DNA from 2 places in the Sporosarcina sp. So3-204 genome. Region 1 is predicted to be linked to the other one. Evidence: a T-box and tRNA genes for the amino acid it is inferred to sense, from the RefSeq annotation. Region 1 holds a T-box; the other holds one or more tRNA genes.
The links. A T-box is a leader RNA that pairs with one kind of tRNA and senses whether it is charged. The one in region 1 lies ahead of tyrS (tyrosine--tRNA ligase), so its partner is inferred to be a tRNA-Tyr.
Positions count from the first base shown of each region.

Region 2: it encodes a tRNA-Tyr, which carries the amino acid that the T-box ahead of tyrS (tyrosine--tRNA ligase) is inferred to sense. The anticodon was not compared.

Region 1 covers NZ_CM176485.1:2,447,856-2,463,643, forward strand. The annotation lists gene AC3RV6_RS12070 (SDR family NAD(P)-dependent oxidoreductase) at 176-910, shown strand; gene tyrS (tyrosine--tRNA ligase) at 961-2,223, opposite strand; T-box leader at 2,283-2,479, opposite strand; gene AC3RV6_RS12080 (transglycosylase domain-containing protein) at 2,589-5,576, shown strand; gene AC3RV6_RS12085 (GNAT family N-acetyltransferase) at 5,817-6,443, shown strand; gene AC3RV6_RS12090 (acetoin utilization AcuB family protein) at 6,463-7,110, shown strand; gene AC3RV6_RS12095 (acetoin utilization protein AcuC) at 7,107-8,261, shown strand; gene ccpA (catabolite control protein A) at 8,311-9,309, opposite strand; gene AC3RV6_RS12105 (bifunctional 3-deoxy-7-phosphoheptulonate synthase/chorismate mutase) at 9,369-10,454, opposite strand; gene AC3RV6_RS12110 (cell division protein FtsA) at 10,620-12,758, shown strand; gene AC3RV6_RS12115 (YtxH domain-containing protein) at 12,827-13,516, opposite strand; gene AC3RV6_RS12120 (DUF948 domain-containing protein) at 13,576-14,022, opposite strand; gene murC (UDP-N-acetylmuramate--L-alanine ligase) at 14,179-15,492, opposite strand; gene AC3RV6_RS12130 (DNA translocase FtsK) at 15,586-15,788, opposite strand, start outside.
Region 2 covers NZ_CM176485.1:3,045,918-3,061,705, forward strand. The annotation lists gene AC3RV6_RS15010 (hypothetical protein) at 1-290, shown strand, start outside; partial or broken gene rlmD (23S rRNA (uracil(1939)-C(5))-methyltransferase RlmD) at 319-933, shown strand; gene gloA (lactoylglutathione lyase) at 1,022-1,402, opposite strand; gene gloB (hydroxyacylglutathione hydrolase) at 1,564-2,265, opposite strand; gene AC3RV6_RS15030 (IS3 family transposase) at 2,814-3,287, opposite strand; gene AC3RV6_RS15035 (hypothetical protein) at 3,329-3,493, opposite strand; gene AC3RV6_RS15040 (ASCH domain-containing protein) at 3,808-4,272, shown strand; gene AC3RV6_RS15045 (Fic family protein) at 4,445-4,831, opposite strand; tRNA gene AC3RV6_RS15050 (tRNA-Leu) at 5,553-5,633, opposite strand; tRNA gene AC3RV6_RS15055 (tRNA-Cys) at 5,672-5,745, opposite strand; tRNA gene AC3RV6_RS15060 (tRNA-Gly) at 5,756-5,830, opposite strand; tRNA gene AC3RV6_RS15065 (tRNA-Gln) at 5,839-5,910, opposite strand; tRNA gene AC3RV6_RS15070 (tRNA-His) at 5,920-5,995, opposite strand; tRNA gene AC3RV6_RS15075 (tRNA-His) at 6,020-6,095, opposite strand; tRNA gene AC3RV6_RS15080 (tRNA-Trp) at 6,114-6,187, opposite strand; tRNA gene AC3RV6_RS15085 (tRNA-Tyr) at 6,280-6,364, opposite strand; tRNA gene AC3RV6_RS15090 (tRNA-Thr) at 6,488-6,563, opposite strand; tRNA gene AC3RV6_RS15095 (tRNA-Phe) at 6,586-6,661, opposite strand; tRNA gene AC3RV6_RS15100 (tRNA-Asp) at 6,683-6,758, opposite strand; tRNA gene AC3RV6_RS15105 (tRNA-Met) at 6,763-6,837, opposite strand; tRNA gene AC3RV6_RS15110 (tRNA-Val) at 6,866-6,941, opposite strand; tRNA gene AC3RV6_RS15115 (tRNA-Glu) at 7,123-7,194, opposite strand; tRNA gene AC3RV6_RS15120 (tRNA-Ser) at 7,222-7,313, opposite strand; tRNA gene AC3RV6_RS15125 (tRNA-Asn) at 7,318-7,392, opposite strand; rRNA gene rrf (5S ribosomal RNA) at 7,439-7,554, opposite strand; rRNA gene AC3RV6_RS15135 (23S ribosomal RNA) at 7,705-10,660, opposite strand; tRNA gene AC3RV6_RS15140 (tRNA-Ala) at 10,892-10,967, opposite strand; tRNA gene AC3RV6_RS15145 (tRNA-Ile) at 10,978-11,054, opposite strand; rRNA gene AC3RV6_RS15150 (16S ribosomal RNA) at 11,217-12,772, opposite strand; gene AC3RV6_RS15155 (nucleotidyltransferase-like protein) at 13,274-14,155, opposite strand; gene AC3RV6_RS15160 (YgzB family protein) at 14,284-14,667, shown strand; gene perR (peroxide-responsive transcriptional repressor PerR) at 14,713-15,153, opposite strand; gene bcp (thioredoxin-dependent thiol peroxidase) at 15,291-15,764, opposite strand.

The sequences.
Region 1 (15,788 bases):
TCGACTTTAAGGGTTTTTTCTATTTATCCGCTATGATTCAGTATAAAAAATACTTTTTTAAAATAATATCAAATAGTTGCCTTTACGTTTTCATTAAACTATTATTGTTAGTTGTAAAACAGTAATAAATTAAAGAGTGCTTCAAAAGCATTCTAACTAAAAGGAGATTTTCAGTATGGGACGTTTAGATGATAAAGTTGTTCTGATTACAGGTGGGGCATCAGGTATGGGCGAGAAAATGGTAAAATTATTTGCATCAGAAGGTGCTACTGTAATCGCTACAGACATTAATGAAGCTGGTCTTCAAAAGGTATTAAAACCTAATCAGATTCACGGCATGGTACTTGACGTTTCATCAGACGAAGATTGGGTAAAAGTTTCAGCCGATATTGTCGAGCAATTTGGTCGCATTGATATCTTGATAAACAATGCTGGAATCTCTTCTGAAAAATCTGCAGCAGATACTACACTAAAAGATTGGCAGCTAATGCTAACTATTAATGGCTTCGGTCCATTCCTAGGAATGAAACATGTTGCACCTCATATGGCAAGAGCCGGTAAAGGTTCTATTGTCAATATGTGTTCTTTCACTGCTCAAATCGGGATGGGCTTTAATACTTATACTGCTTCAAAAGGAGCTGTTCGTTCAATTTCTAAAGCGGCTGCAACAGAATACGGACGCTCTGGAGTTCGTGTGAACGCTGTTTTCCCAGGAGTTATCGAAACGCCAATGACGAATAATCTTAATGAGTCAAAGGAACTATTAAAACAATTGATTCAAATGACCCCACTACAACGTCTTGGTCAACCTGAAGATGTTGCAAATGCGGTTCTTTTTCTAGCATCAGACGAAGCTTCATTCATTACTGGAGCTGAGCTAGTTATTGATGGCGGTTATTCAGCACAATAATCAAAAAAGGAGCTGCACCGATAATTTCGGTGTAGCTCCTTTTATATTTATCAAATAAATTTAATCATTTTATATTTTTTCTTCCCACGACGTACAATTGTAAATGCATCTTCTAAACGATTGACAGCACCTACTTCATAAGCGGTATCCGTCACACGTTCCCCGTTCAGAGAAATTGCACCGTTTGTTACATCTTCACGAGCTTGTCTCTTTGAAGGCGAAACACCCGACTCAACAATAAAGTCAACAATATTTTTATCCATTTTCACCATTTCAAAAGTTGGAACACCTTTAAAAGCGTCTTTCATCTCACTTACAGTTAGCGCCTTTAAATCCCCACTGAATAATGCTTTAGAAATACGAATTGCTTGGTCTAATGCTTCTTGCCCGTGAACAAGCTTTGTCATTTCTTCTGCAAGTGTGTTTTGAGCTTTACGTAAATGTGGTTCCTCTTGAACTGCAACTTCAAGCCCCTCAATAGTTTCCTTGTCTAAAAACGTGAATATCTTCAAATACTTTAACACGTCACCATCAGCAGCATTTATCCAGAACTGGTAAAATTCATAAGGCGAAGTCTTTTTCGCATCTAGCCAAACAGCTCCCCCTGCAGTCTTTCCAAACTTAGTTCCATCCGATTTTGTTACAAGCGGGATCGTAAAACCAAATGCTTTCGTTTCCTCATCATGCATTTTGCGGATAACTTCTAATCCAGTTGTAATATTCCCCCACTGATCTGATCCACCAATCTGAACGCGACAGTTGTAATTGTCATATAGATGATTAAAGTCTGCTGCTTGGAGAAGCATATAAGAAAACTCTGTATAAGAAATCCCTTGATCAAGACGAGATGCGACATTATCTTTAGCAAGCATATAATTTACACTTAATAACTTTCCATAATCGCGGAAAAACTCAATTAAACTTATTTCACCGATCCAGTCATTATTATTGACCATTTTAGCACCGTTTTCAGAATTAAAATCAAATATCATTTCTAATTGCTTTTTGATACCTAGAACATTTCGAGCAACTTGATCAGTCGTTTGTAATTGTCTTTCCTCAGAACGTCCAGAAGGATCCCCAATCATTCCTGTAGCACCGCCAATTAACAATATAGGTTGATGGCCATGCATTTGAAAACGGCGCAGCGTAAGTAGCGGCACAATGTGTCCAATATGCATACTGTCCGCAGTAGGATCGACCCCACAGTATAAAGAAATCTTTTCTTTATTTAATAAACTCTTAAGTCCTTCCTCGTCTGTTTGTTGGTATAACAGACCTCTCCACTTTAAATCTTCAAGTAACTCATTCATCTTCTCAATCACTCCTTAATTATTGACATAAAAAAGCCCCTACACAATTATAAAAATTATGCAGGGACGCCAATTATGTAATTAACGCGGTACCACCCAGCTTGAGAATAAATTCTCCGCTTTAAACGCGATAACGCTGCGTATGCGTCGCACTCAAAAGCTGTAATTCATGAACGTGTACCGGACAACTTTCACCAACCGTTATCTCTCTATATCGGTTTAGACGTCACTACTTCGACTTTTTCATAATGCGTTTCATATAATATATCCTTTACTTTATCCTAATTTCTTAAGATGTCAATTAATATCGATTTATAGGTAAAAAAATATGGTATAATGATTAAGATTTAAGGAGGTCGATTTTGTTGAGCGAAAATAAAAAAAATCGGATTAATCTAATAGAAGAAAAGTTAGAAACGTTTAATCAAACAAAGTGGGCAGAGAGATTACGGATTACTTCTGCAGTTTCATGGAACTTATTATTACTCTTTATTGTATTTGGTCTCACACTATCTGTATTCGCAGCTTCAGTTGGCGCTGGTTATTTCGCTTCACTTGTTGCAAAAGAACCATTAAGACCTAAAGACGAAATGAGAAATGAGATTTTTAGTTATGAAGAGACTTCTGAAATTTATTCGAATGGCGTATACCTAAGAAAAGTAAGTTCAGATATCGAACGTACAGAAATACATCTTAATCAAGTTTCTCAGTATGTTATCGACGCCGTTATGGCGACAGAAGATGAATATTTTAAAACACATAGTGGAATTGTTCCAAAAGCTGTATTCAGAGGACTATTTCAGGATGTTACAAATTCAGATAGCCAAACAGGTGGCTCGACATTAACACAGCAGCTCATAAAAAACCAAATTTTAACAAATGAAGTATCTTATGAGAGAAAAGCAAAGGAAATACTACTTGCTATGCGTCTTGAACATTTCATGGATAAAGATGAGATTCTCGAAGCTTACCTTAATATCATACCTTATGGAAGAAATGCTAACGGTAATAATATTGCGGGTATTGAAGCAGCTGCAGAGGGAATTTTTAATGTTACTGCGAAAGAATTAACATTGCCGCAATCTGCATATATTGCTGGTATTCCGCAGGCTCCATTTGCTTACACGCCATTTTACAATGCAGGGCGCGGTCAAAAAGAGGATGAATTTTTACAACCAGGTATTAAACGCATGCGCACAGTATTATTTAGAATGAAAGAAACAGGTTACATAACTGAACAACAATATGAAGAATCAGTCTCTTATGACATTACAAAAGATTTTAGAGAACAAACGACACCATCTAATGAACACTATCCGTATTTGACGGAAGAAATACAAAATCGGACAATTAAAATTCTTTCGAAAATAATTGCCCAAGAAGATGGCATAGACCCTGAACGTCTTAATGTAGAAATCAAGTTAAGTGAAAAATATGCAATTTTAGCAGAACGCTCTATGAGAAATGATGGTTTCCGCATTCATGCGACTGTCGACTTAGAACTTTATGACGCGATGAACAATACAGCTGCTGAATATGAAAAATACGGTTATACATATACCGACGAGAAAAAAGATAAAGAAACTGGAGAAACAGTTATTACAAAGTACCCTGTACAAGTGGGCGCAATTATGATTGAAAATAGCACTGGGAAAATTCTTTCTTTCGTAGGTGGACGTGATTACGAAAATGAAGCCGTCAACCATGCTACACAAAGTTTTAGACAAAATGGCTCTACGATGAAACCATTGCTTGTTTTTGCTCCTGCTATCGAATACGGTTTGATGGGTGCTGGTAGTCCAGTCGTTGATGTAAAGTTGAATCTAAGAGGTTGGAAACCAGTTAACTTTTTGAGTAATCAAGAACTTGGAATTATTCCAGCTAGACAAGCACTTGCATCTTCACAAAACCTTGCAACAGTTAGACTATATGCAGATATAATAAATCGCCGACCAGCTGAATACTTAGCCAAGATGGGGTTTTCAAAATTACAAGATGTTGACTATGAAAATCCCTCGCTCGCCCTTGGAGCGATGAATATCGGCACAACAGTTGAAGAAAATACCAACGCATTTGGAACATTTGCAAATGGTGGTAAATTTATCAAGAGCTATATGATTGAAAAAATTGAGGATCGTAACGGAAACATCATTTTCCAAGAAGAAATAAAACCTGTAGACGTGTTCAGTCCGCAAACGGCTTATATCATTACTGATATGCTACGTGATGTACCAAAATCAGGTACTGCAACAAATATGAAAAATAACCTTAACTTTAACATCGATATTGCAGCGAAAACAGGTACAACTGATTCCTATAGTGATGCATGGCTTGTTGGGTATAATCCAAACGTTTCAATGGGCCTCTGGATCGGTTACAAATACCAAACACTTTCCTTACAAGGAAAAGGAAACGGAAGTTATGGCACATCAAATACTAGAACAACTAAACTTTTTGCTAACCTGTTAAATACAGCGAACAAAACAAAACCTGAACTTATCGGAGCAACTGCAAGATTTCAACAGCCGAAAGGGGTCGTTAGTCGTTCATTTTGCGGCATTTCAGGTCTTGCGCCATCTGCGGCTTGTTCAGCTGCAGGACTTGTTCGATCTGATTTATTTAACGCAAATGTATTTTTACCGAATAAAGCTGATGACAGTCTAATTTCTGGTTCTTATGTTTCAATAAGAGGTTCACGCTATCTCGCCTTAGCTTCAACGCCAAGCGAATTTATCGTACAAGGTGGCACAGGTGTAAACGCAGCATTTATTAAACGTATGCTTGGTCCATTAGGCGGCGATGCTTCAAAATTATTTCCATCAAACTCGATTTTCGCTTCTAATATCGTATCCGGAGCTGAATTTCCTGCTGAAGGCGGTCCGCCCGCAGGTGTTCAAGCAGCGATAAATGGTTCTACCATGTCTTGGGGCGCTTCTCCTTCGAATGACGTAATCGGTTATTATGTTTACAACAACAATACAAAAGTAGGCGTTATAAGAGACCAAGGCGCTAAATCATTTCCAATCGGAAATGGCTCGTATACCGTTCGTGCCGTTGATATTACTGGTCAATTATCTAACCCATCAAATCCAATTACAATGAAAGAGATTGTTAAGGAGGAAGAAAAAGAAAAAGAAAAAGAAGAAGAAATAGCACCTCCAGTAACAGAAACACCTGTTGTTCCAAAACCACCAACCAAACCACCTACCTCACCACCTGGTGACAATGGAAATGGCGAGGATACTAATATTGATCCTCCCACAAACGGGAATGGGAATGGGAATGGCAACAATAGTGGAAATGAAGACAACAGCGGAGATAGTAATAACGGAGAAAATGCGAATGGAGAATAGTTTTATAAGCATATGTACAGTCAAATTTTGACTGTACATATGCTTTTTCCTATTCAATTCACATATTTTTTTAAAATTCAGGTATAATAAAATAAATAAACTGTCTTTTCCGCCAAATTTTTCAGTCCGATTATTAACTAGTTTATAATTTTTTCAACTTACATAAAAGGAAGTATCAACAAGCACGAAATTACTTTATTTAAAAGTTTAAAAGAAAATCATTAAAAGGTGGTGATTGAATTGGAACATAAAAAAGAATACAATGCATTAGAAATTACTCATAAAAATGGTAACGTCGTTGTGGAAGGTCCGATATCAGCAGATGAATTATCTGCGCTTGATTTCCATGAAGATTTAACAGCTTTTAGACTTCCCCACTTACAACATAAAGCGCTGATAAAAATCGCAGCATTTCCTGAGGGACGTATTTTAATTGTGCGTGATAAAAATGAAGTTGTTGGTTATGTTACATATGTCTATCCAGACCCACTCGAACGGTGGTCGGAGGGCAAAATGGAAAACTTGATTGAACTAGGCGCAATTGAAGTTATTCCTAAATTTAGAGGCGGCGGTATTGGGAAAGCACTACTTACCGTTTCAATGATGGACGATGCCTTGGAAGACTTTATCATCTTGACTACAGAATATTATTGGCATTGGGATTTAAACGGGACGGGGTTAAACGTCTGGGAATATCGAGAAGTTATGAAGAAAATGATGAGTGCAGGCGGACTTGAATATTATGCAACTGACGACCCCGAGATAAGTTCACATCCTGCTAACTGTTTGATGGCTAGAATCGGAAAAAGAGTTGACCCTGAATCAATTCAACAATTTGATAAGCTTCGATTTAAAAATCGTAGATAATTTAAAAAGGAGTGATTAGATGTTAATTGAAGAAATAATGGTTAACAATGTTATTACGCTTTCACCAAGTCATACGGTTAAAGATGCTATTCAAATAATGAAGGAAAATAATATCCGTCACTTACCTATAATAACTTCTACTAGATCTGTTGTTGGCATTGTTACGGATCGCGATTTAAAAGAAGTAATTCCATCAAGTCTTTCAGAAATTAAAGACATGAATATTTATAACACTCTTCTCTCAGAAGTAATGACAAGGAATCCAATAACAGGTCATCCCATGGATTTTGTTGAAGAATCTGCTAATGTTTTTTATCAATACAACATCGGTTCGTTACCAATTATCTCCAATGATAAGCTCGTAGGAATCATTACAGAAACAGACCTTTTGTATAATTATATCGAACTTACTGGTGCGCACCAACCAGGTTCACAAATCGAAGTACGTGTACCAAACACTCCCGGAATCTTATTTGAAGTCTCGAAAGTTTTTTATAAACAAAAAATAAATGTATTAAGCGTTCTCGTTTATCCAGATAAACAAAATGAAATGAATAAAATACTAGTATTTCGTGTAAAAACAATGAATCCAATTAGTATTATCGAAAGCATTAAATTCGAAGGGTTTGAGGTATTATGGCCAAATACCCCCGGGATTTCGTTATGAAGAACGCAGTATTTATTTATTCAGAAGAACAACTTAGTTACTCTTTTTCCGAAACACATCCATTTAATCAAAAACGCATCTTATTAACATTGGATCTTTTAAAAAAAATGGGGGAAATTGAAAATACAGATATTATTGCACCAAGAAAAGCAACCGATGAAGAACTTCTTCTAGCACATGATAAGAAGTTCATTAATATAGTAAAGAAAGCAGGAAAAGGCGAATTAAGTAAACAAGCCGGTGAAATTTTCGGCATAGGAACTGAGGACACACCCATTTTCCCTAATATGCACGAAGCAAGTGCAATGCTTGTAGGCGGAACACTGACTGCTGTTGATGAAGTCATGACAGGTCGAGCCCGTTACGCCCTAAATCTAGGTGGAGGTCTACATCACGGATTTAAGGGACGTGCTTCTGGATTTTGTGTTTATAATGACAGTTCGGTTGCAATAAAATATCTCCAGGAAAAGTATGGTGCTAGAGTCCTTTATATTGATACAGATGCCCATCACGGAGACGGCGTTCAATGGAGTTTTTATGATGATCCAGAAGTCTGTACTTTGTCAATTCATGAAACCGGCCGTTATTTATTCCCTGGAACTGGTGGTATAACAGAACGCGGCAACGGTTCAGGCTACGGTACTTCATTCAATTTTCCCATCGATGCATTTACTGAGGATGAATCATTTCTTACTGTTTATAAAACAGCAATTGCTGAAGTTGCAGCTTTTTTTAAACCAGATGTCATCTTAACTCAGAACGGTGCAGATGCGCATTATCTCGATCCACTTACACATTTATATGGATCCATGAATATCTTTAAAGAGATCCCACGAATTGCTCGAGAAATTGCCGAAGAGTACTGCGGAGGTCGTTGGATTGCCGTTGGCGGTGGAGGCTACGACATATGGCGTGTAGTTCCTCGCGCTTGGTCACATATTTGGCTAGCAATGAAAGGCAGCCCAGTTCCAACAGGACTTCTACCAGCTAGTTGGCTTGAATCATGGCAAGGCCAATCCCCCGTTTCCCTTATTAAAACGTGGGAAGATCCAGATAATCTATATGAGCCTATCCCAAGAAAAGCTGAAATAACGGAAAAAAATCTTCAAATGCTTAATCAATCTTTACATATGATTCGTAATAATAAATAAAAGATTGCCAAGAAACCGGATAAATTCCAATTTTTTAGGCAATCTCTTTTTATTTTATTGAATTTCGTTCTTCAAAACTATAAGGTAGTTGAATTTGTTTTTCATCTACCTCTTCATTGTTCATAAGTTTAGTAAGAAGCCTCATTGCAACCGCTCCAAGATCGTAGAGTGGGACAATAACAGATGTTAGCTGTGGTCTAACTACCCTTGCTAGTATAGAGTGCTGAAAACAAATAAGCTCAAAATCTTTAGGCACAGAATACCCAGAATCTTGAATACCATTTAAAAGACCCACCGATAGGGCATCATTTCCTGCAAGAAACGCTGTTGGCTTATTTTCCATTAAGTCAATTTGTTTCCAGGCTTCATAGGCACTGTCGTATGAGTTTTCAATCTCAATGATTAAATCCTCATCCAATTCCAATGAAGCTTCTTTTAAGGCGCGTTCAAAGCCTACTTTTTTATACTCTCTGTTTATATCTCGCGTTAAAGGACCAGTGACGAAGGCGATTCGCTGATGACCATTAACGATTAATCTTTTAGTTGCATTGTAAGCGGCTTCTTCGTAATTAATATTCACCGTCGGAAATTGACTTATCTTATCTACAGTCCCCGCAAGCACAACTGGGGCATTTGCAAGTGACATTTCTTTTCGAACTTCTTCAGTCATTGAATCGCTCATAAAAATTAAGCCGTCGACTTGTTTACCAAAGAGATCTACTAAGAGGTCCACTTCTCTATCAGGTCGCTTATCGGAGTTAGAGATAATAATGTTATATTCGTACATTGTCGCAACATCGGCAATACCTCTAGATAATTCAGCGTAGAAGCTTTTCGACATATCCGGTATTATTACGCCAACAGTAGTCGTCTTCTTACTTGCTAAACCTCTTGCAACTGCATTTGGACGATAACCTAGTTCCTCAATGCAATCTAACACTTTTCTTCTTGTCGAAGGTTTTACATTTTGATTTCCATTAACTACTCTTGAAACAGTCGCCATAGAAACATTGGCCTCACGGGCAACGTCATAAATTGTTACCGCCATCCATTTCCCCTCCTTTTCAAAATAAAAAACCGGGCCCTTTTAGCTGGCCCGGTGTATGATCATGCGATTGGTTCGTGAGCCTTCAGGTATTTCATCATTTGTGAGTAGAACTCGTCAAATTGATCAAAATCCATTTGTTGAGCCGCATCAGATAAAGCAACAGCTGGATCTGGATGTACTTCAGCCATAACACCATCTGCCCCAACTGCAAGTGCCGCCTTAGCAGTCGGAATAAGTAGATCTCGTCTCCCTGTCGAGTGCGTGACATCAACGAAAACCGGTAAATGCGTTTCTTGTTTCAAGATTGGAACAGCTGAAATATCTAGCGTGTTACGCGTTGCACGTTCGTATGTACGAATCCCGCGTTCGCAAAGAATAATTTGACTATTACCTTGAGACATAATATATTCGGCCGCATTTATAAATTCTTCAATTGTGGCAGAAAGTCCACGTTTTAAAAGAACTGGTTTATTATAAGAACCTGCTTCTTTAAGCAACTCAAAGTTATGCATATTACGAGCTCCAATTTGAATGACGTCGATATACTCGAGCGCTTCTTCAATATGTGCTGGTGTTGTAATTTCAGAAATAATTCCTAAGCCCGTTTCATCTGCAACTCTTTTTAGGATTTGTAATCCTTCAAGTCCTAAGCCTTGGAAATCATATGGAGAAGTTCTTGGCTTGTATGCGCCACCTCTTAATAATTTCTCGCCCTTAGATTTAACTTTTTGCGCAACTGATAAAACCTGTTCATAGGATTCAACTGCACAAGGTCCGAAAATAAATGTCGGTTGACCATTTCCAATTGCTACGTCATTCACTGTCACAATTGTATCTTCTGCTTTTCTTTTACGAGAAACAAGAAGTGCTTTACGTTGGTCGTCTTGCTGAACTTCAAGCGCTGACATGAATATCCCTTTAAAAATCTGTTCCATTATGCTATTAGGAATCGGTCCTTGATTATATTCTTTTAGATAATTTAGCATTTCACGCTCTCGGATAGGATCATATCTATTGACACCTTGCTTTTCTTTTAACTTTCCAATTTCTTGGACAGCTGCTGTCCGTTCATTAATTAAATCTAAAACTTGTGTATTTAAACCATCAACTCGTTCACGTAGTTCATCAAGATTAAGATGTCCCATAGTACGTCTCCTCCCTATACATATGATTCCCTTTCAGTAGCCAGGAATATATGTTACATTTTTAGATAATAGAATAAGTATAATGTAGAATATTAGATAAGTCACGCAATATCTTATAACACTAACAATAAATCGAGCTATTCGCGAAAGAAAGGATGAATTTTTGTGACAACAACATTATTCGCACTAGATATCGGTACGCGATCAGTCGTAGGAATTATCTTAGAAGTAGAGGGCGAAAATTATCATATAGCTGATTTAATTTCAATCGAACATAAAGAGAGATCGATGATTGATGGACAAATACATAACATTTTAAGTGTAGCAAATGTCATCACCGAGATTAAAAAAAAATTGGAGGTGAAACATGGCCCTTTAAATAAAGTCAGTGTAGCAGCCGCCGGAAGAGCTTTGAAAACGGTTGAAGGTAAAATGGAAATTGATATCACTGAAAGGTCTTTAATTTCAACCGAAGATATTAATCACCTTGAACTCGCAGCGGTACAAAAAGCCCAACAAAAGCTTTTGGCGAATACTTCGGTAACGAAAATTGATCATTATTACTGTGTCGGCTATTCTGTTATTCACTATAAATTGGACGGTGAAGAGATTGGTAACTTAATAGACCAAACAGGAAGAACTGCATCAGTAGATGTCATTGCTACATTCCTTCCTCGCGTTGTAGTAGAGTCACTTTTGTCTGCTTTAAAACGTTCAGGACTCGAAATGGACGCCTTAACGCTAGAACCCATTGCAGCTATACAGGTTCTCATACCACCTTCTATGCGACGGCTCAATGTTGCACTTGTCGACATTGGTGCTGGAACATCAGACATTGCAATAACCGATGATGGTACAGTAATTGCTTATGGGATGGTACCTATTGCAGGAGACGAAGTTACGGAAGCACTAAGCAGTAATTATTTACTAGACTTTACAGCAGCAGAAAATGTAAAACGTGAATTATCGACAAATGACCATGTTATCATAACCGATATTCTTGGATTCGAAGAAAATTTAGCAACTTCTGAAGTGAATAAAATTATAAAACCAACGATTCAACGTCTTGCAAAATCAATATCTGCCGAAATTAAAAAACTAAATCACGGAAAATCACCGAAAGCTGTTATTTTAGTAGGCGGTGGAAGCTTAACATCAGATTTGCCCAAAGAAATAAGTACATATTTAGATTTGCCTGAAAACAGAGTTGGTATTCGAGGTTTGGAAGCACTATCCGGTATAACAAAAGAAGCAGATATCGGTTCTACTCCTGACCTGGTTACACCAATAGGCATTGCAATTGCAGGCAGGCGAGCACCGATACATTATATGTCTGTAACAGTAAACAAGAAAATGATCCGTCTTTTTGATTTAAAGGAAACTACTATCGGAGATGCCTTATTAGCAACAAATATTTCAGCAGGGCAGCTATACGGAAAACCCGGACACGGAATGACAATAGTAGTAAATGGGAATAACCTAATCATACCAGGCGGACACGGGACACCTTCTACAATTATGTTAAATGGAAATGGAGCAAGCTCAAAAGATTTATTGAAAAATGGCGATATAGTTGAATTAGTTCCCGGAAATGATGGAAGGGATGCAACTGCAACACCCCTTGACTTATTTGAGGATGCATTACCCATTCACATAACAATAAATGGGCAGCCAATATTATTAGAACCAACTATACTAATAAACAATGAACCACAAGCACTAGAAAAACCTATAAATGATCGCGACAAAGTAATTTTCAGGCAAGAGCACACGCTAGCGGCAGCACTTAAAAGTAGTCGTTTACTAACCTTACAAACAGAAAAGACACTCACAATTAAAGTTAATAATCAACCAATAGTTATTCAAAATAGGCCACAACAAGCATACCTAAATAACATACCTATTAAACCAAATCACCTTCTAAAGAATGGTGATGAAGTAATCATTCAAAAGCCAGTAAATCCTACAGCAATGGAAATTGCATTAATAACTGGTGAAAAACTTGGCGAAAAAGTTAGCGTTACTTTTAATAATGAAGTAATAGATATTTCAAAAGATAAACTTAGTTTCAAATTAAACGACGAAATAGTTGAAGGAACTGTAATCGTAAAACCCAATGACCGATTAGAGCTTACTAGGATAAACAAAGGGCCGATTATCTTTAGCGATATTTTCGCATTTACTGATTATAATCTACCTTCAAATACAACCGGCTCGTACTCACTTTTAAGGAATAATCAACCTATCGGATTCACCGACCCAATTTTCGGTGGTGATAGGCTAGAAATTAAATTTATAACGTAACTATAAAAACTCCCTTAAATCGAATTCGATTTAAGGGAGTTTTTACTGTTCTACTTGTTTAATATCTATTATTTAGTCGTTTTTTCTTTCTCTTCAACGGCTTCTTTCAATGCTTCACCAGCAGATGTAACTTCTTCAACAGAATTAGATAACTTCTCTTTAATATCAGCTGTTATCTTTTCGACAAATTCAGTTGCCTCTTCACCTTCTGATGATGTAGTGCCATCGTCCATAGGTACAGAAGTTTTTGATGCTATTGATTTTACTTTATCGACAAGTTGTCCCGATTGTTCTTGTAGCGTTTTAGAAATACCTTCTGTTTTTTCTTTTGCTACCGCTGTGAACTCAGTTGCTTTTTCTTTTGCAACAGATGAAATTTCAGTTGCTTTATCTTTGGCAACTGAAGAAAACTCGGTCGCTTTTTCTTTTGCTACAGTGCTCATTTCAACACTTTTATCTTTTAGAGTTATTGCTTGTGAAGAAAAATCTTCTCGCATTTCCTTACCTGTTTTAGGCGCAAGGAATAATGCTGCTGCTGCACCTATTACACCACCGACTACTGCCCCTAACAGAAAACTACTTGCACCTGAATCTTCGTCCTCATAATAAAAAGAGTCCGTATATCCTCTGTCATAATAATTACTTGGCAAATTAGTAGCTTGTCCCATCTGATTTTCATATTGATTGTTATTCGGGTTAAATTCGTGGTTATTCTTCGGGTCATTATAATTAGGTTTTCCATTATTGTCTTGGCTCATGTCTATTCCTCCAGTTTTTTACTGCTATCTAAATCATATGTTATTTATAAATAAGTTCTTTAATTTGGATTATAGTCTTTCCAACCCCGTGAGCTTGTTCGACTTTCTCTCAACTTATCAATTATTCCAATACCGACATGACTCCATTGAATAACTTGTGCAATTTTGTCACTATTTCTCTCCGCTTCTACCGTCACAGAATTGGATACTCGGCGTACAGAAGAATTAATACTTGTAACAGAGTCACCAACACCTTTTACTGCGTCAACAACTGCATTTAATTTTTCAGACTTTCTTTGAATATCTTCCGCTAAATTATTTGTCTTGTGGAGTAGTGCTGTAGTTTCTGTCGTTACCCCCTCAAGTTGAACAGACAAACCATCCATCGTTTCAGATACGCTCTTCAAAGTACGTTTTAATGAGAATAAAGTCATCGATAGACTGACACATAAGATGAAAAAAGCAACTGCCGCAATAATGGCTGCTATGTACAAAAATGATTCCATGGCATTACCTCCCTTAATATAACAATGTTATACCCGTAATTCGAAAAAATTAATCATTTTTACTTACTACTACTTATTCGACACCATCCATCATTTCCCTTTTTTAAAATAGAAAAAGTTTGATGGTAAAAACAAAACAGCCCTACTCTTTCTATATCAGGCTGTTTTCTCTTTATCCAAAAAGTCTTTAAATGCAAGTAAATATTTTTGTATATCCCCCGCGCCCATAAACAAATAAGCAGAATTTCTATGTTTATCTAATTCTGATATAGATTCAAGCTCAAGGTATTTTGCGTTTGGTACTTTTTCAATTAATTCATTAATCGTTAAACTTCCAGAATTTTCCCGTGCTGAACTAAAAATATCACAGAGATATACTTGGTCTGCCGTTAATAAGCTTTCAGCAAACTCATCTAGAAGAGCTGCTGTCCGTGTAAATGTATGAGGTTGAAAAATAGCAACTATTTCTTTACCAGGATACTTTTGTTTGGCCGATTGTAATGTAGCTTTAATTTCTGTCGGATGATGAGCATAATCATCTACAATAATACGACCTTCGCTTTCAATTACAGTAAATCGTCTTTTAACTCCATGAAATGAATACAATCTCTCTTGAATAATGAAGTTAGGAACGTTCTCATTGTGACTAAATGCAATTACGCTTAGTGCGTTAAGAATTGCATGATCTCCGGTTAATGGAATTGTAAATGAATCGAATAACTCGCCTTTGATATAAACATCAAATGTTGAACCAGCTGCTTCTTTCACAATATGTCTTGCTGAAAAGTCATTCGACTCATCAAATCCATAGTAAAATATCGGAACTTCTGCTTTAAGTTTCCTTAAATTCTTGTCGTCGCCACAAACAATAAGTGCTTTTTTCGCCAGTAACGCCATATCACCAAATGCGTCTAAGACATCATCTAGGTCCTTAAAATAATCTGGATGATCAAAATCTATATTCGTCATTATGACATAATCCGGCGAATAAGCTAGGAAATGCCGTTTGTATTCACATGCCTCAAACACAAAGTATTCGGCATCATATAAACCCTTCCCAGTTCCATCACCTACTAAATACGATGTAGGTGCGTATCCTTCTATAACATGTGATAGAAGGCCTGTAGTAGACGTTTTACCATGAGAACCTGTTATACCGACAGAGATGAAATTCTTCATATAATCTCCTAAAAACTTGTGATAACGAATAACTTCGATACCCAGTTCTTTAGCTTTCAATAGTTCTGGATGACTATCAGGAAATGCATTACCAGCAATAACAACCATTCCAGGTTTAATATTCTTTTCATCAAACAAAAAAATTGGTATTTCCCTTTTACGTAAAGGTTCCTCTGTAAAAAAATACTTATCTACATCAGAACCTTGAATTTGGTGTGCTGAATCAAATAGGATTTGTGCGAGCGAACTCATACCTGAACCTTTGATACCAGTAAAATGAAACAATGTCATATGGCAGCCTCCTGGACCTAATTTAGTCCCTCTTTACTCAATTATCTATACCCTTTTTTACAATCTAATATGCAAACATCTAATTTCCAAAAACTAAAGAACAGATTCCGCAATTTGCACAAGATCACTTTCTGTCAATAAAACGTCACGCGCTCTACTGCCACGCTGTTCTGAAATAAAGCCACGCTTTTCAATGCAATCCATTAATTTAGCTGCACGATTATAACCAATACTAAAGTTACGTTGTAACAGTGAGGTAGATGCGCTTCCTTGTTCAAAAATAAATAAACAAGCAT
Region 2 (15,788 bases), 600 kb from region 1:
TGTATAAAACCAATAGCCACGACATCTTCGATATTGACAAATGTCTAATCCAAGATCCAATCGCAGATCCGATCATGAAGACGATAAAAAGCATTATGAAAAAATATAAAATGAAACATTATAATGAAGATACCGGCCAGAGATTTTTAAGGCATGTGCTAATTAAGACCGGCTACGCAACTGGAGAAGTGATGGTTGTTTTAATTATATCGGACTCTATGTTCCATGGCAGGAAAAACTTTGTCAGTATTTTGAAGAAGAAACATCCTCAAATAATAACGGGCATTTAAAATGTAAATAAGAAAGATACATCCATCCATGATTTTAGGGGAAACCGAATCCGTTATCTATGGGAAAGGATTTATCGAGGACATCCTTTGTGGGCTGCGTTTTCGAATTTCATCAAAATCATTTTATCAAATCAATCCAACACAGACAGAAGTTTTGTATAAAAAAGCGATAGAGATGGCTGATTTTAAAGGGCATGAAAAAATAATCGATGCTTATTCAGGAATTGGAACAATTTCTTTAATCGTTGCTGATCAAGTCAAAGAAGTTATTGGAGTAGAAATCAATAATGATGGTGTAAAAGACGTGGTTATGAATGCAAAACGGAATAACATTAACAACGTACGTTTTCACCGAGCAGATGCTGGGAAATTCATGGTCAAACTGGCAATAAAAAACGAAGCGGTTGTTGCAGTCATTATGGATACTCCAAGCAGGTAGCGACGAAGCGTTTCTAACTTCTATGTGAAAACTAAAGCCGAAAAAGTCGTTTATATTTCTTGCAATCCAGAAACACAGGCGAGAGATTTAGCATTTTTAGTTGAACACGGATATCAAGTTAAAGGCATACAGCCTGTCGATATGTTTCCGCAAACAAATCATATTGAAACAGTCACTCTCCTAACGAGAAATGACACGACATAATAATAAAAGCCTAAACCTCGTTTCTCTGTTTTGTAATTAGAGGGTCGAGGGTTAGGCTTTTTACAATTATTTTTGTATTTAGAACGTTTTAGTTCTTACGCTTTACTTCGATTCTATAGCCGTCAGGGTCAGTAACAAAGAAGTAAGAAGGTGTTCCACCTGAAAGTCCTCTCAATTCACCTGTTTCATAAGAAGAAGCTTTACAAATTTCATGCATTTCTTCTAAATCATTTACTGTTACGCCTAAATGACTGAAGCCATCTCCTATAACATATGGATCTGCATCATAATTATAAGTAAGTTCTATTTGTACTGAAGAACCTGGTGAATTTAGATAGATTAAATCAAATTTATCATCAGGGAATTCTCTGCGACTGGCTACTTCAAAATCAAAAAGCTCAGTATAAAAATCTAAAGTAGCATCAATGTCTCTAACACGTAAACAAATTTCAACGAGCACTTGGTTCATTGTATCATCCTCCATAATTTTATTGATCTTATCTTATCATAGATACTATATAAGTACACTTGATGCGATTTCTTCCTGGAAGGTACTGTACCTTTTTTATAATTCTTGTCTTTTCAATTTTCGTTATATATCATTCGGCAAAAAGCAACCCAGTAATTGTTCTAGAAGTCATCACGGGCTTTACGCAATTCGATAAAGTCCTCCAATGTTTCTGCTTGCAGAAAAAGGTTTATTTCCTTCTCCCTGCCGATTGTTGTCGGAAGTGTTGGCTGTCCTTTAGCACGCAATTCCTGGACTTCTTCCAATGATTTGGAAATTTTTTTATTTTCCGGATGCATGTCGTATGCAAAACGTAAATTAGTATCGGTATACTCGTGACCGGGATAAACACTTATATCATTATCTAAGCGCTTAAATTTCTGCAAAGTTTCATATTGAGCTTCGTAATTGCCGGTAAAAACCCGACCGCATCCAGCTGAAAACAAGGCATCCCCGCAAAAGAGATTATTGTCCATTAAAAAACTGATATGGCCTTGCGTATGGCCTCCTGATTCGTAGACTTGGAAAGTTTGGCCCAACAAGTTAAAGAAGTCCCCTTCCTTTACAACGCTATTCACCAAGTCTTTCGTTTCTTCCGGTCCATAAACAAGACTTTCCGGATGACTGGCTAGAATCTCCCGTACCCCGCCGGTATGATCTTCATGCATATGAGTTAAAAGTATGGCCGCCAAACGAAGCTGCTTTTCTTCAAGGTAATCAAGGACAACTCTTGCTTTTCCTGGATCAACCACAACTGCCTCTGTTTCTTCTTGAATGCACCATATATAATTATCAGAAAAGGCTTTGATTGGATGAATAATCACCTTATGATTCCTCCTCTTTTATATATTTAATTTGCGGTTTGGAGACTATTTTTCCCCTTGCACCGACAAGTTTTAGTTTAGCCTACTATCATAACACAGAGATTATTAATATACATGAAGGAAACAACTTCCTCTGTCTGTAATTCAATCCTTAATCCTATCATTTTGGAGAGAACCACAAATGATTTGAGAAAAGATTGAACCGCTTTAATGAATATTAATAAAAAACATCTTTTGTACATCCACTCTATTAGAAGGAGTAAACCTTCCAGCAAAAAACATTTTCATTTTAAGTAATGCCATTGGTCTATCGAAGTTATCAAGCGTTTGATATTTCGCGCCGTTAATCAATTTAATTTTTAAAATCTTGAATGTGGCTTCTGCCACCGCATTATCATAAGGGTTTCCCTTTTGGCTAAGAGATCTCGTAATTTTGTAATCACTTAATAGCTCATCGATTCCAACGTTTTAAAATTCTAAACCGCGGTCTGTATGAAACAAGTTCACACTTCCCAATGGATAGTTAACTGAATCGAAGGCACGTTGAACTAGGGCTGCGTCTTTTGTGCACCAACGCTCCACCCGACAATTTCACGATTATATAAATCAATTAAAAAACAAACATAATACCAGCGGCGTCCTACTTTTACATACGTTAAGTCGCTGACTAACACGGACATTTCTTTGTCCACTTCAAATTCTCGGTTTAATACATCTCGAATAGATTCTTCATTAGAGCTTGTCGCCATTGGTTTATAAGATGGTTCGGCATACTTTGATTCAAGGCCTAGCGCGCTCATTAAACGTCCAATTCGACGTCTGGAGACTGGAAATAATGCTTCCTCTTTATCTAATTCAATCTTTATTTTTCGAGTGCCATACACTTTGTGATTGTTATTAAAAACTTTCGTAATATGTTCTTTTAATAGGCGTTCTTCTTCTAATTTTTCTTGTTCTTTTTGAGCGGATATTTCAGTTTCATAATAGAAGGTACTACGTGCGATTTGAAGGATTTTACACATTGCTGATACCGAATATTTGTGGCGATTCTTTTGAATATCCTCTATTTTCGTCGCATGATCAGCGCTGCTTGCTTTAAAATATCAACTTCCATTTCAAGTTGTTTATTTCGCTTACGTAGTTCAATTACTTCTTGTTCTTCTGCAGTTCTGTTGTCTTTCTCTTTGAAAGAACCAGACGCCTTAAATTGTTTGATCCATCTATCCAATGCAGATGGCTTTAATTGATATTCCTCGGTGATCGCTTGTCGGCTTTTCCCATTTTAATAGAGCGCGACGACTTTTTTTTTAAAATCTGTTGAAATAGTTCTTCTTTTTGCTGGACATAGTAGATCTCCTCACTTCTTTTGTATGATTCTACATGCCCTTAATTTTATTGTCTAACTAAGTGTAGACTATCCAGAGGTACATAGGAGAATAGTGAATTGTTTATGCTAGATAAGGGTGCTGATTATTTAATAAGGATCGTACTAAAATCGGGCCATTTAGTTCGATAAAGATAAAACTAACGGGGGTAATAATTATGAATCAAGCTACACAAGCATACTGGGATGAATATTGGGGGAATCAAGAAAAACCACAATCTGTTAGTTCATGGCAATTCGGGGTTTCACCTGATTACCTTGCAGGTTTAGTAGTTGACGGCATTAAAACTGCAACATGTTCAGGTCACATTTTCTATGAACTTGAGAATGAACCACTTCCAGCAACGGAAGCTTACAATATTATTTTAAACAGTGACGATAAACCCGTAGCAATCACTAAGACTGTAGAAGTTACGATAACTCCAATGAATAAGGTCAGTGAGGTATTTGCTATTGCGGAAGGCGAAGGAGATAGGACTTACCGATATTGGTGGGAAGCACATGAGGAATTCTTTAGAAAAGAACTAAATTCGATTGAACTTGAATTTTCGGAGGATATGCTTCTTGTTTGTGAACGCTTTGAAGTGATTCATGTAAAAGATGAACAGCCGGTTATGCCTTAAGCATTCGGGGGCGATTGTGAAGTAAGCTAAGCTTCATTCTTAAAAAAGCATCAATGAAATCATAATTGATTTCATTGATGCTTTTTCTTTATATTTTTGAGACGTTTCGCAGCATTTTTATAAACTTCAACGTTCCTACATTTTCCAAATGATAATTCAAGTTTCCAATTAACTAATCCATTAATTGTGGTACTTGTTCAGGTGATTCCCTTGAGAATTCTACCCCTTTTATATAATTATCCTCAGTTTTAAATTGCCCTTTATCATGTTGCAACCAATCCGTTAACTTTTCATATATCTCTTTTATGATAGAGACTGATAAAGGTTTATTATTTTCTATCGAATGCACAAGATACTCAAATGCTTGTTGGTGAGAATATACTTCGTAAAATTCTCTTCTAGTTATGTTTGCGTTATTTGGAAGCGTGTCATTTAGTATGATTGTCACTGTTTCTGGTAACGTAATTGTATTACCCTCAATTGCACTTGAATGATGTGCTAAACGAACCAAAAAATCCTCTAAATATTCATATGTCATCTTTTCTATTAAGTGGCTCATGTACACCACCACCCTTATTTCTGTATTTTAATTATACCATTATTAAAATTCTGAAGGTATTAGTGTACAACTACTTTAAATGAAAGGAGTTCAACACATTTCGTGAGATGCTCATGCAACACTATATTAAGCTCCGAATAGGAATTTTTTTTGTTCTTCAAATAACACTGATTTATTCATCATCATTAATCAACTTTTTTAAAAATGAAAAAGAAGAGCGGTAAGTATTACTACTCACACTCTTCTTCCTAAATACTCTGATTAGGTTTTCATGTTGCTTGCCAACGACTAGCAATCGAAGTCCAGATAGATTATCAAGTTTTCACAGTGCCTAATCAACACCATTGTTCTACTACCAGGATATCATAAGTAATACCCAATGTGCACGGCTTACGTCACACACATGCAAGTGTGCTTCTATATTGTGGTGAATCCAATCAAAAGGTTTCTATGAACTATGTGCGAATGACTTGGACATAAGGATGTAGAGACAACTTGGAAGACCTATTCGCAAACCTTAGATGAGATGAGAGAAAAAGATAAAGAAGAAACAATTTCGATCTTTGAGAACATGTTTATGTAATCCTTGTGCAGAATTTGTGCATAAAGTCTTCAAAACCTATCGTATTCAGCCAAAATAAAAAGCATCTACAAACGCTGTGTTATCAACGTTTGTAGATGCTATAGGCCTTTCTCAACTTGACTAGAAAAGACCAGGCTATACCCGAGGCCGGACTTGAACCGGCACGCCTCGCGGCATCGCATTTTGAGTGCGACGTGTCTGCCATTCCACCACTCGGGCTTAACAATATATATTTAGTTTTATAAATAAGTTCAATATGGAGGCGGCAACCGGAATCGAACCGGTGGTAAAGGTGTTGCAGACCCATGCCTTACCGCTTGGCTATGCCGCCATAATTTAAATGGAGCGGAAGACGGGATTCGAACCCGCGACCCCGACCTTGGCAAGGTCGTATTCTACCACTGAACTACTTCCGCGAACTTTACTGGGGTAGCTGGATTCGAACCAACGAGTAACGGAGTCAAAGTCCGTTGCCTTACCGCTTGGCTATACCCCAAAAATCTAATGGGGCGGATGAGGGGAATTGAACCCCCGAATGTCGGAATCACAATCCGATGCGTTAACCACTTCGCCACAACCGCCATAATATAAGTATTTAATTTAAATGGGGCGGATGAGGGGAATTGAACCCCCGAGTGTCGGAATCACAATCCGATGCGTTAACCACTTCGCCACAACCGCCATAATAAAACATAAAAATGGCAGGGGTAGTAGGATTCGAACCCACATCGAAGGTGTTGGAGACCTTTATTCTACCATTGAACTATACCCCTGTAATATAAATATTATATTAAAGCATTAATAATAATATACATAAAATTAATTCTTAAAAGCTCTCACTTTATCCAACAGTTTTTTGAAAAGTTGGTGGTGGGGGGCAGATTCGAACTGCCGAACCCGTAGGGAGCGGATTTACAGTCCGCCGCGTTTAGCCACTTCGCTACCCCACCATATTATAATTGCAATAAGCTTCATAATACTGCGTCAGCTTTATTATTCTACTCGTGCTTCTCTCAATTTTATAAAGAGCTGCGATAAGCTTCACATTACTGCGTAGCTTATACTATAAGAAATGGTGCCGGAGAAAGGACTTGAACCCTCAACCTACTGATTACAAGTCAGTTGCTCTACCAGTTGAGCTACTCCGGCTACTTATTTTATTGTATTTAAATGGTGGCTCAGGACGGATTCGAACCGCCGACACAAGGATTTTCAGTCCTTTGCTCTACCGACTGAGCTACTGAGCCACATATTATTATTTAAAAAAATGGCGGTCCCGACGGGAATCGAACCCGCGATCTCCTGCGTGACAGGCAGGCATGTTAACCGCTACACTACGGGACCTATTTGGTTGCGGGGACAGGATTTGAACCTGTGACCTTCGGATTATGAGCCCGACGAGCTACCACTGCTCCACCCCGCGATAATAATAAAACTAATACTAATTAAAATGGTGGAGGATGACGGGCTCGAACCGCCGACCCCCTGCTTGTAAGGCAGGTGCTCTCCCAGCTGAGCTAATCCTCCTGGGTGTTATTTGAAATCCATTTCAAAAGATACCTTTTGAATGTTTTTCTTTGTGAAGTTTTCCGGCAAGTACATTTTCGATTATTGCCTCGAAAACTGCCTCAACTAACAAAACTTAGTTTTGATTAGTGCTTCAAGGTAGGCTATTTTCAACGCAGATTACGCGTTGATAAAGCCTTAATGACCCCTACGGGATTCGAACCCGTGATACCGCCGTGAAAGGGCGGTGTCTTAACCGCTTGACCAAGGGGCCTTAATTAATAATAAACTGATACGACTTTGGCGGAGAGCAAGGGATTTGAACCCTTGAGACAGCGTAAACCGCCTACACGATTTCCAATCGTGCTCCTTCGGCCACTCGGACAGCTCTCCAATATGGCTCCGCAGGTAGGATTCGAACCTACGACCGATCGGTTAACAGCCGATAGCTCTACCACTGAGCTACTGCGGAATAGTATATAACAAACTGTATAATTAAATTAAATTTGTTTAAAACAGACCAGCAACGTCCTACTCTTGCAGGGGGAAACCCCCAACTACCATCGGCGCTGAAGAGCTTAACTACCGTGTTCGAGATGGGAACGGGTGTGACCTCTTCGCTATCGCCACTGAACTGTTTTACACACAACATGATTAATTATAACAAACTTACAATAAATGTCAAGCGAAATTAAAATATAAATATTTTTTATTCACTCAAAACTGAATAAAACAGATAATCTTCACAAATCAGGGGAATCAGCCCACTTACTTCTTACGTTATTTGGTTAAGTCCTCGATCAATTAGTATCCGTCAGCTACATACGTCGCCGTACTTACACCCCGGACCTATCAACCTCATCATCTCTGAGGGATCTTACTTACTTGCGTAATGGGAAATCTCATCTCGAGGGGGGCTTCATGCTTAGATGCTTTCAGCATTTATCCCGTCCACACGTAGCTACCCAGCTATGCCTTTGGCAAGACAACTGGTACACCAGCGGTGTGTCCATCCCGGTCCTCTCGTACTAAGGACAGCTCCTCTCAAATTTCCTGCGCCCGCGACGGATAGGGACCGAACTGTCTCACGACGTTCTGAACCCAGCTCGCGTACCGCTTTAATGGGCGAACAGCCCAACCCTTGGGACCGACTACAGCCCCAGGATGCGATGAGCCGACATCGAGGTGCCAAACCTCCCCGTCGATGTGGACTCTTGGGGGAGATAAGCCTGTTATCCCCGGGGTAGCTTTTATCCGTTGAGCGATGGCCCTTCCATGCGGAACCACCGGATCACTAAGCCCGTCTTTCGACCCTGCTCGACTTGTAGGTCTCGCAGTTAAGCTCCCTTATGCCTTTGCACTCTGCGAATGATGTCCAACCATTCTGAGGGAACCTTTGGGCGCCTCCGTTACTCTTTAGGAGGCGACCGCCCCAGTCAAACTGTCCACCTGACACTGTCTCCTGCCCCGATAAGGGGCATGGGTTAGAAGTCCAATACAATCAGGGTAGTATCCCACCAACGCCTCCTCCGAAGCTAGCGCTCCGGATTCTAAGGCTCCTACCTATCCTGTACAGATTGCATCAGAATTCAATATCAGGTTACAGTAAAGCTCCACGGGGTCTTTCCGTCCTGTCGCGGGTAACCTGCATCTTCACAGGTACTATAATTTCACCGAGTCTCTCGTTGAGACAGTGCCCAGATCGTTACGCCTTTCGTGCGGGTCGGAACTTACCCGACAAGGAATTTCGCTACCTTAGGACCGTTATAGTTACGGCCGCCGTTTACTGGGGCTTCGGTTCAAAGCTTCGCTTGCGCTAACCTCTTCCCTTAACCTTCCAGCACCGGGCAGGCGTCAGCCCCTATACATCACCTTGCGGTTTTGCAGAGACCTGTGTTTTTGCTAAACAGTCGCCTGGGCCTATTCACTGCGGCTCTCTCGGGCTTTAACACCCTACCAGAGCACCCCTTCTCCCGAAGTTACGGGGTCATTTTGCCGAGTTCCTTAACGAGAGTTCTCTCGATCACCTTAGGATTCTCTCCTCGCCTACCTGTGTCGGTTTGCGGTACGGGCACCTCCCGCCTCGTTAGAGGCTTTTCTTGGCAGTGTGAAATCAGGGACTCCAGGGAATAATTCCCCTCGCCATCACAGCTCAATGTTATAGAAATGGGATTTGCCTCATTTCACACCTCACTGCTTAGACGCGCATAACCAACAGCGCGCTCACCCTATCCTACTGCGTCCCCCCATTACTCAAACGGCGGGGAGGTGGTACAGGAATATCAACCTGTTATCCATCGTCTACGCCTTTCGGCCTCAACTTAGGTCCCGACTAACCCTGAGCGGACGAGCCTTCCTCAGGAAACCTTGGGCATTCGGTGGAAGGGATTCTCACCCTTCTTTCGCTACTCATACCGGCATTCTCACTTCTAGGCGCTCCACTAGTCCTTACGGTCTAACTTCGACGCCCCTAGAACGCTCTCCTACCACTCACATCTAAGATGTAAGTCCACAGTTTCGGTGCTCTGTTTAGCCCCGGTACATTTTCGGCGCAGCGCCACTCGACCAGTGAGCTATTACGCACTCTTTAAATGATGGCTGCTTCTAAGCCAACATCCTGGTTGTCTGGGCAACGCCACATCCTTTTCCACTTAACAGAGACTTTGGGACCTTAACTGGTGGTCTGGGTTGTTTCCCTCTCGACTATGAATCTTATCACCCACAGTCTGACTCCCAAACATAAATCATCGGCATTCGGAGTTTGTCTGAATTCGGTAACCCGGGATGGGCCCCTAGTCCAAACAGTGCTCTACCTCCGAGATTCTAAAGTTTGAGGCTAGCCCTAAAGCTATTTCGGAGAGAACCAGCTATCTCCAGGTTCGATTGGAATTTCACCGCTACCCACACCTCATCCCCGCATTTTTCAACATACGTGGGTTCGGGCCTCCAGTAAGTATTACCTTACCTTCACCCTGGACATGGGTAGATCACCTGGTTTCGGGTCTACGACCTCATACTAATTCGCCCTATTAAGACTCGCTTTCGCTGCGGCTCCGCATTCTCTGCTTAACCTTGCATGAAATCAGTAACTCGCCGGTTCATTCTACAAAAGGCACGCCATCACCCGTGACTCTCCCGAAGGAAAGTCAACAAGGGCTCTGACTACTTGTAGGCACACGGTTTCAGGATCTATTTCACTCCCCTTCCGGGGTGCTTTTCACCTTTCCCTCACGGTACTGGTTCACTATCGGTCACTAGGAAGTATTTAGCCTTGGGAGATGGTCCTCCCGGATTCCGACGGAATTTCACGTGTTCCGCCGTACTCAGGATACATGCTGGAGAGAATGAACTTTCGACTACGGGGCTATTACCCGCTACGGCGGACCTTTCCAGGTCGCTTCGCCTAATCCATTCCTTTGTAACTCCGTATAGCATGTCCTACAACCCCAGAAAGCAAGCTTCCTGGTTTGGGCTGTTCCCTTTTCGCTCGCCGCTACTCAGGGAATCGATTTTTCTTTCTCTTCCTCCGGGTACTTAGATGTTTCAGTTCTCCGGGTTTGTCTCGATTACGCTATGTATTCACGTAAACGTACTACTCCATTACGAGCAGTGGGTTTCCCCATTCGGAAATCTTCGGATCAAAGCTCACTTACAGCTCCCCGAAGCATATCGGTGTTAGTGCCGTCCTTCATAGACTCCTAGTGCCAAGGCATCCACCGTGCGCCCTTTCTAACTTAACCAAAAAATAGGTCTTAACGTCGCATTGCGTCGCTAATTCTTATCTTTTAAATAAACGTGATTTTACAGCGATGTAAAAATCAACGTTTCGTAAAAAGGTCGTTCTTTAAAATTAACAAAAACATGTTTATCATAGATAAACGAAGATTTGTTTATCTTGGTTGATTCTTGATTTGTTTCAATTATTGTTTTATCCAGTTTTCAAAGAACAAAAAAATCCAATAAAATTAATTTGGTGGAGCCTAGCGGGATCGAACCGCTGACCTCCTGCGTGCAAGGCAGGCGCTCTCCCAGCTGAGCTAAGGCCCCTAAACTTTAATGGTGGGCCTAAATGGACTCGAACCATCGACCTCACGCTTATCAGGCGTGCGCTCTAACCAGCTGAGCTATAGGCCCCCTTTCGGGAACTTTAAGAGAAAAATTCAATTAAATCATTTATATAAAAGTATATTATATAAATTTATTGAACCTTCAAAACTGAACGCAAAACGTCGATTTTCCGTATGCCTAGCTTTCATACACCAAAGGTGTAATCCGACTATGGACATATATCCTTAGAAAGGAGGTGATCCAGCCGCACCTTCCGATACGGCTACCTTGTTACGACTTCACCCCAATCATCTGTCCCACCTTCGGCGGCTGGCTCCCCTAAGGGTTACCTCACCGACTTCGGGTGTTACAAACTCTCGTGGTGTGACGGGCGGTGTGTACAAGACCCGGGAACGTATTCACCGTGGCATGCTGATCCACGATTACTAGCGATTCCGGCTTCATGCAGGCGAGTTGCAGCCTGCAATCCGAACTGTGAACGGTTTTATGGGATTAGCTCCCCCTCGCGGGTTGGCGACCCTCTGTACCGTCCATTGTAGCACGTGTGTAGCCCAGGTCATAAGGGGCATGATGATTTGACGTCATCCCCACCTTCCTCCGGTTTATCACCGGCAGTCACCTTAGAGTGCCCAACTTAATGATGGCAACTAAGATCAAGGGTTGCGCTCGTTGCGGGACTTAACCCAACATCTCACGACACGAGCTGACGACAACCATGCACCACCTGTCACCACTGTCCCCGAAGGGAAAAGTATATCTCTATACCGGGCAGTGGGATGTCAAGACCTGGTAAGGTTCTTCGCGTAGCTTCGAATTAAACCACATGCTCCACCGCTTGTGCGGGTCCCCGTCAATTCCTTTGAGTTTCAGCCTTGCGGCCGTACTCCCCAGGCGGAGTGCTTAATGCGTTAGCTGCAGCACTAAGGGGCGGAAACCCCCTAACACTTAGCACTCATCGTTTACGGCGTGGACTACCAGGGTATCTAATCCTGTTTGCTCCCCACGCTTTCGCGCCTCAGCGTCAGTTACAGACCAGAAAGCCGCCTTCGCCACTGGTGTTCCTCCACATCTCTACGCATTTCACCGCTACACGTGGAATTCCGCTTTCCTCTTCTGTACTCAAGCCTATCAGTTTCCAATGACCTTCCCCGGTTGAGCCGGGGGCTTTCACATCAGACTTAACAGGCCGCCTGCGCGCGCTTTACGCCCAATAATTCCGGACAACGCTTGCCACCTACGTATTACCGCGGCTGCTGGCACGTAGTTAGCCGTGGCTTTCTAATAAGGTACCGTCAAGGTACGGGCAGTTACTCCCGTACGTGTTCTTCCCTTACAACAGAGCTTTACGATCCGAAAACCTTCTTCGCTCACGCGGCATTGCTCCATCAGACTTTCGTCCATTGTGGAAGATTCCCTACTGCTGCCTCCCGTAGGAGTCTGGGCCGTGTCTCAGTCCCAGTGTGGCCGATCACCCTCTCAGGTCGGCTACGCATCGTTGCCTTGGTAGGCCATTACCCCACCAACTAGCTAATGCGCCGCGGGCCCATCCTGCAGTGACAGCCGAAACCGTCTTTCAGAGTTCGTCCATGCGGACAAACTGATTATTCGGTATTAGCCCCGGTTTCCCGGAGTTATCCCCATCTGCAGGGCAGGTTGCCCACGTGTTACTCACCCATCCGCCGCTAACAAAATTTGAAGCAAGCTCCAAATTTTGTTCGCTCGACTTGCATGTATTAGGCATGCCGCCAGCGTTCGTCCTGAGCCAGGATCAAACTCTCCATAATACTGGCTAGCCGATACGCAGCACATTGCGTTGTCAACTTCTCTCACTCCGTCAGTCACGTACTAATGTACGCTCCTTCCTTTGCTCAATCGTTTCCTAGCACTGCACTACGTCTCGACCGCCAGAACAAGAAGAAAATGAAAGCTCATTTCTTTTTGCTGGCATTAATAGTTGTAGCGTTAACTACTTCTATTGAATGACAATTTTGTTTCATATAGAAACGTTTATACTCAAGTGCGCCGAAGCGTCCTGAGTTATTAATCATATCGTGTAAACACGAATGACTTATATCGACGTTTTGCTGTTCAGTTTTCAAGGTTCATTGTGCGTCCTACAAAAGCAACTTCTCAACAATAACAATTCTTCAACGAAGTGTCAAGTCTTTTTTTTTTCTTTTTCAATGTCGTTACTGCTTCAAGCGACAAGTAATAGATTACCATGGTTCTGCTATATCTGTCAACACTAATTTAGGAACGATTTTAAATCGTTCCTAACAATACTGTTACTGCGCCTTTTTATCGGTATTCACACTATAAGTTCTATGTGATATATGATGGTTTTTTGATTCATTCTGTACAATTTTGATAAAACCTTTTTCAACTAAAAATTCAATGAACACCTCTAAATCAATAGAATACATGCGTAAAACATTATTTTCATGAAGCTCTTGAATTTCCCATTGATCTTTCGTCGACATAACTTCTAGAATATGTTCAGCACCATCTTCTGTTCTATTATGAATAAAAAAGTCACTTGCAAGAAAAAGAAGGCGCAGTCTTTTCTCTAGTGGCTCAACACTCGTTGTTAGTTCCTCGTATAGTTTATAAATAGATGGATCAATTTTCTTTACTTGAGACCAAACGGTTACTTCAGGAAATAACCCGTTATCGATTACGGCTAACCTAGCAAGATGTCGCAAGGAATTAACTACATGATTATAAGCGTCCATATAGTTTTCCTCTTCAAAGAAAGACTTTCCTTCTATATAACTTCTAACTAACTTTGAAAACTCTAATCCCATTTTAATTTTCCTATCTAAGTAGTTAGATTCCTGTAATTCTTTTTTGAGGTTCTCTACGTATTCATTACGATCAAATAAAATTTTACCGTAATAAATCCAGTCAACGACTTTTCTTTTTGAACCGATTAGCAGCCATTTTCTTAATTGGTCTTCGCTAATTACATGCATTGTTGCCTTCCTTATACCTGCAGAGTAATGTTTGGTATAGATCGGTACTTCTTTATTGGAAGTAATGATAAGGAGGAGCGCATCAAATGTATCTGTAATCGGATCAACTTCTTCTCTCTTTTCAACTAAGATAACACCGAGCGTATCAGCGTCACTTGCTCTTTCTTGATAGATAGACCTTAAAACTTGTTCCATTATTACACCTCCGTTATCTCCCTTTTTCGACGACAGTCTTACAGAATCCTCTAATCAAGTATGAAAAATATCAAGACAATTAAAAATATGCTATAGTAATTGAGGATATATAAGGAGGAGTTCGAAAAATGAAGCCATATAAAAATAAAATCAACCGTATACGTACTTTTGCGCTATCGTTAGTATTTATAGGCGTTGTTATAATGTACCTCGGTATTTTCTTTAGATCAAATGAAATCGTTATGCTAATTTTCATGCTGCTCGGTGTTCTTGCCATTATAGCTAGTACGGTAGTTTACGCATGGATAGGCGCATTATCAACGAGAGCGGCACAAATAACTTGTCCTAATTGTGGAAAACAAACTAAAATGCTTGGTAGAGTCGACATGTGTGGTCATTGCCGCGAACCTTTAACCCTTGACCCCACTCTAGAAGGTAAAGAATTCGATGAAATCTATAATAAACCAAGCCAGAGAAACAAAGAAGTTAGTGTTGATGGTGATAAAAACTAAAAAGCATCCAACGAGTCTAAGGACTCGTTGGATGCTTTTATTAATTTAATCCGTTGCAGTATTCGCCGCACATGTTGGACATGTTCCATATACTTCTAGCCGATGTGAGTCCACCTTGAATCCTGTCACATGAGAAGCAAAATGTTCTACTTCTTTTAAGCCCGGATAATGGAAATCGACAATTTTCCCGCAATCATTACAAATAATATGGTAGTGGTCATTTGTCACAAAATCAAAACGACTTGAAGCGTCCCCATAAGAAAGCTCCTTAATAAGATTAACGTTACGAAAGACTCGCAAGTTATTATAAACTGTTGCGACGCTCATATTAGGAAAGCTACTTGACAGCGATTTATAAATGTCATCTGCTGTTGGGTGTGATTTAGTAGTGACTAGATATTCTAGAATAGCATGTCTTTGCGGGGTAATTCTAACACCGCTTTTTTTCAACGTGTCCAGCGCGTCTACTATTAGTATTTCAGACATCGCTTTGCACCCCAATCCTTATAAAGATTATCACTTTATAATCATTATCATTAGTGTACTTAAAATAGCATATGCCTGTCAACTAAAACGGTAGCTTGAACAAAATCAGGTTTTCAATTAAAGAGCCTTTTTTATTGTCACTTTGTCAGTTCTTTCAAAGTCTTAAGAACTTCCTCGATATGATCTTTTACTTTTACTTTTCGCCATTCCTTTACTACTGTTCCTGTTGGATCTATTAAAAAAGTAGATCTTTCTATTCCCATATACTCTTTACCGAACATCTTTTTTAATTTCCAAACACCATAATCTTCTGATACTGAATGGTCATCATCAATTAGTAATGAAAATGGCAATCCTTGTTTTTTAATAAATTTTTCATGTGAGACCGCGTTGTCAGGACTAATACCTAAAATCACGGCATTTAGATTACTAAAGTCATCATACGAATCTCTAAAATCACAAGCTTGCGTAGTACAACCAGGCGTTGCATCTTTTGGATAGAAATAAAGAATAACGAATTCCTTACCTGAAAAGTCCTTTAATGTCACAGTTTCCTGTTTTTCATTAAGAAGCGAAAATTTTGGTGCATGCATTCCGACAAGTGTTGTCATAAATTATTCCTCCTAGTTTCTTTC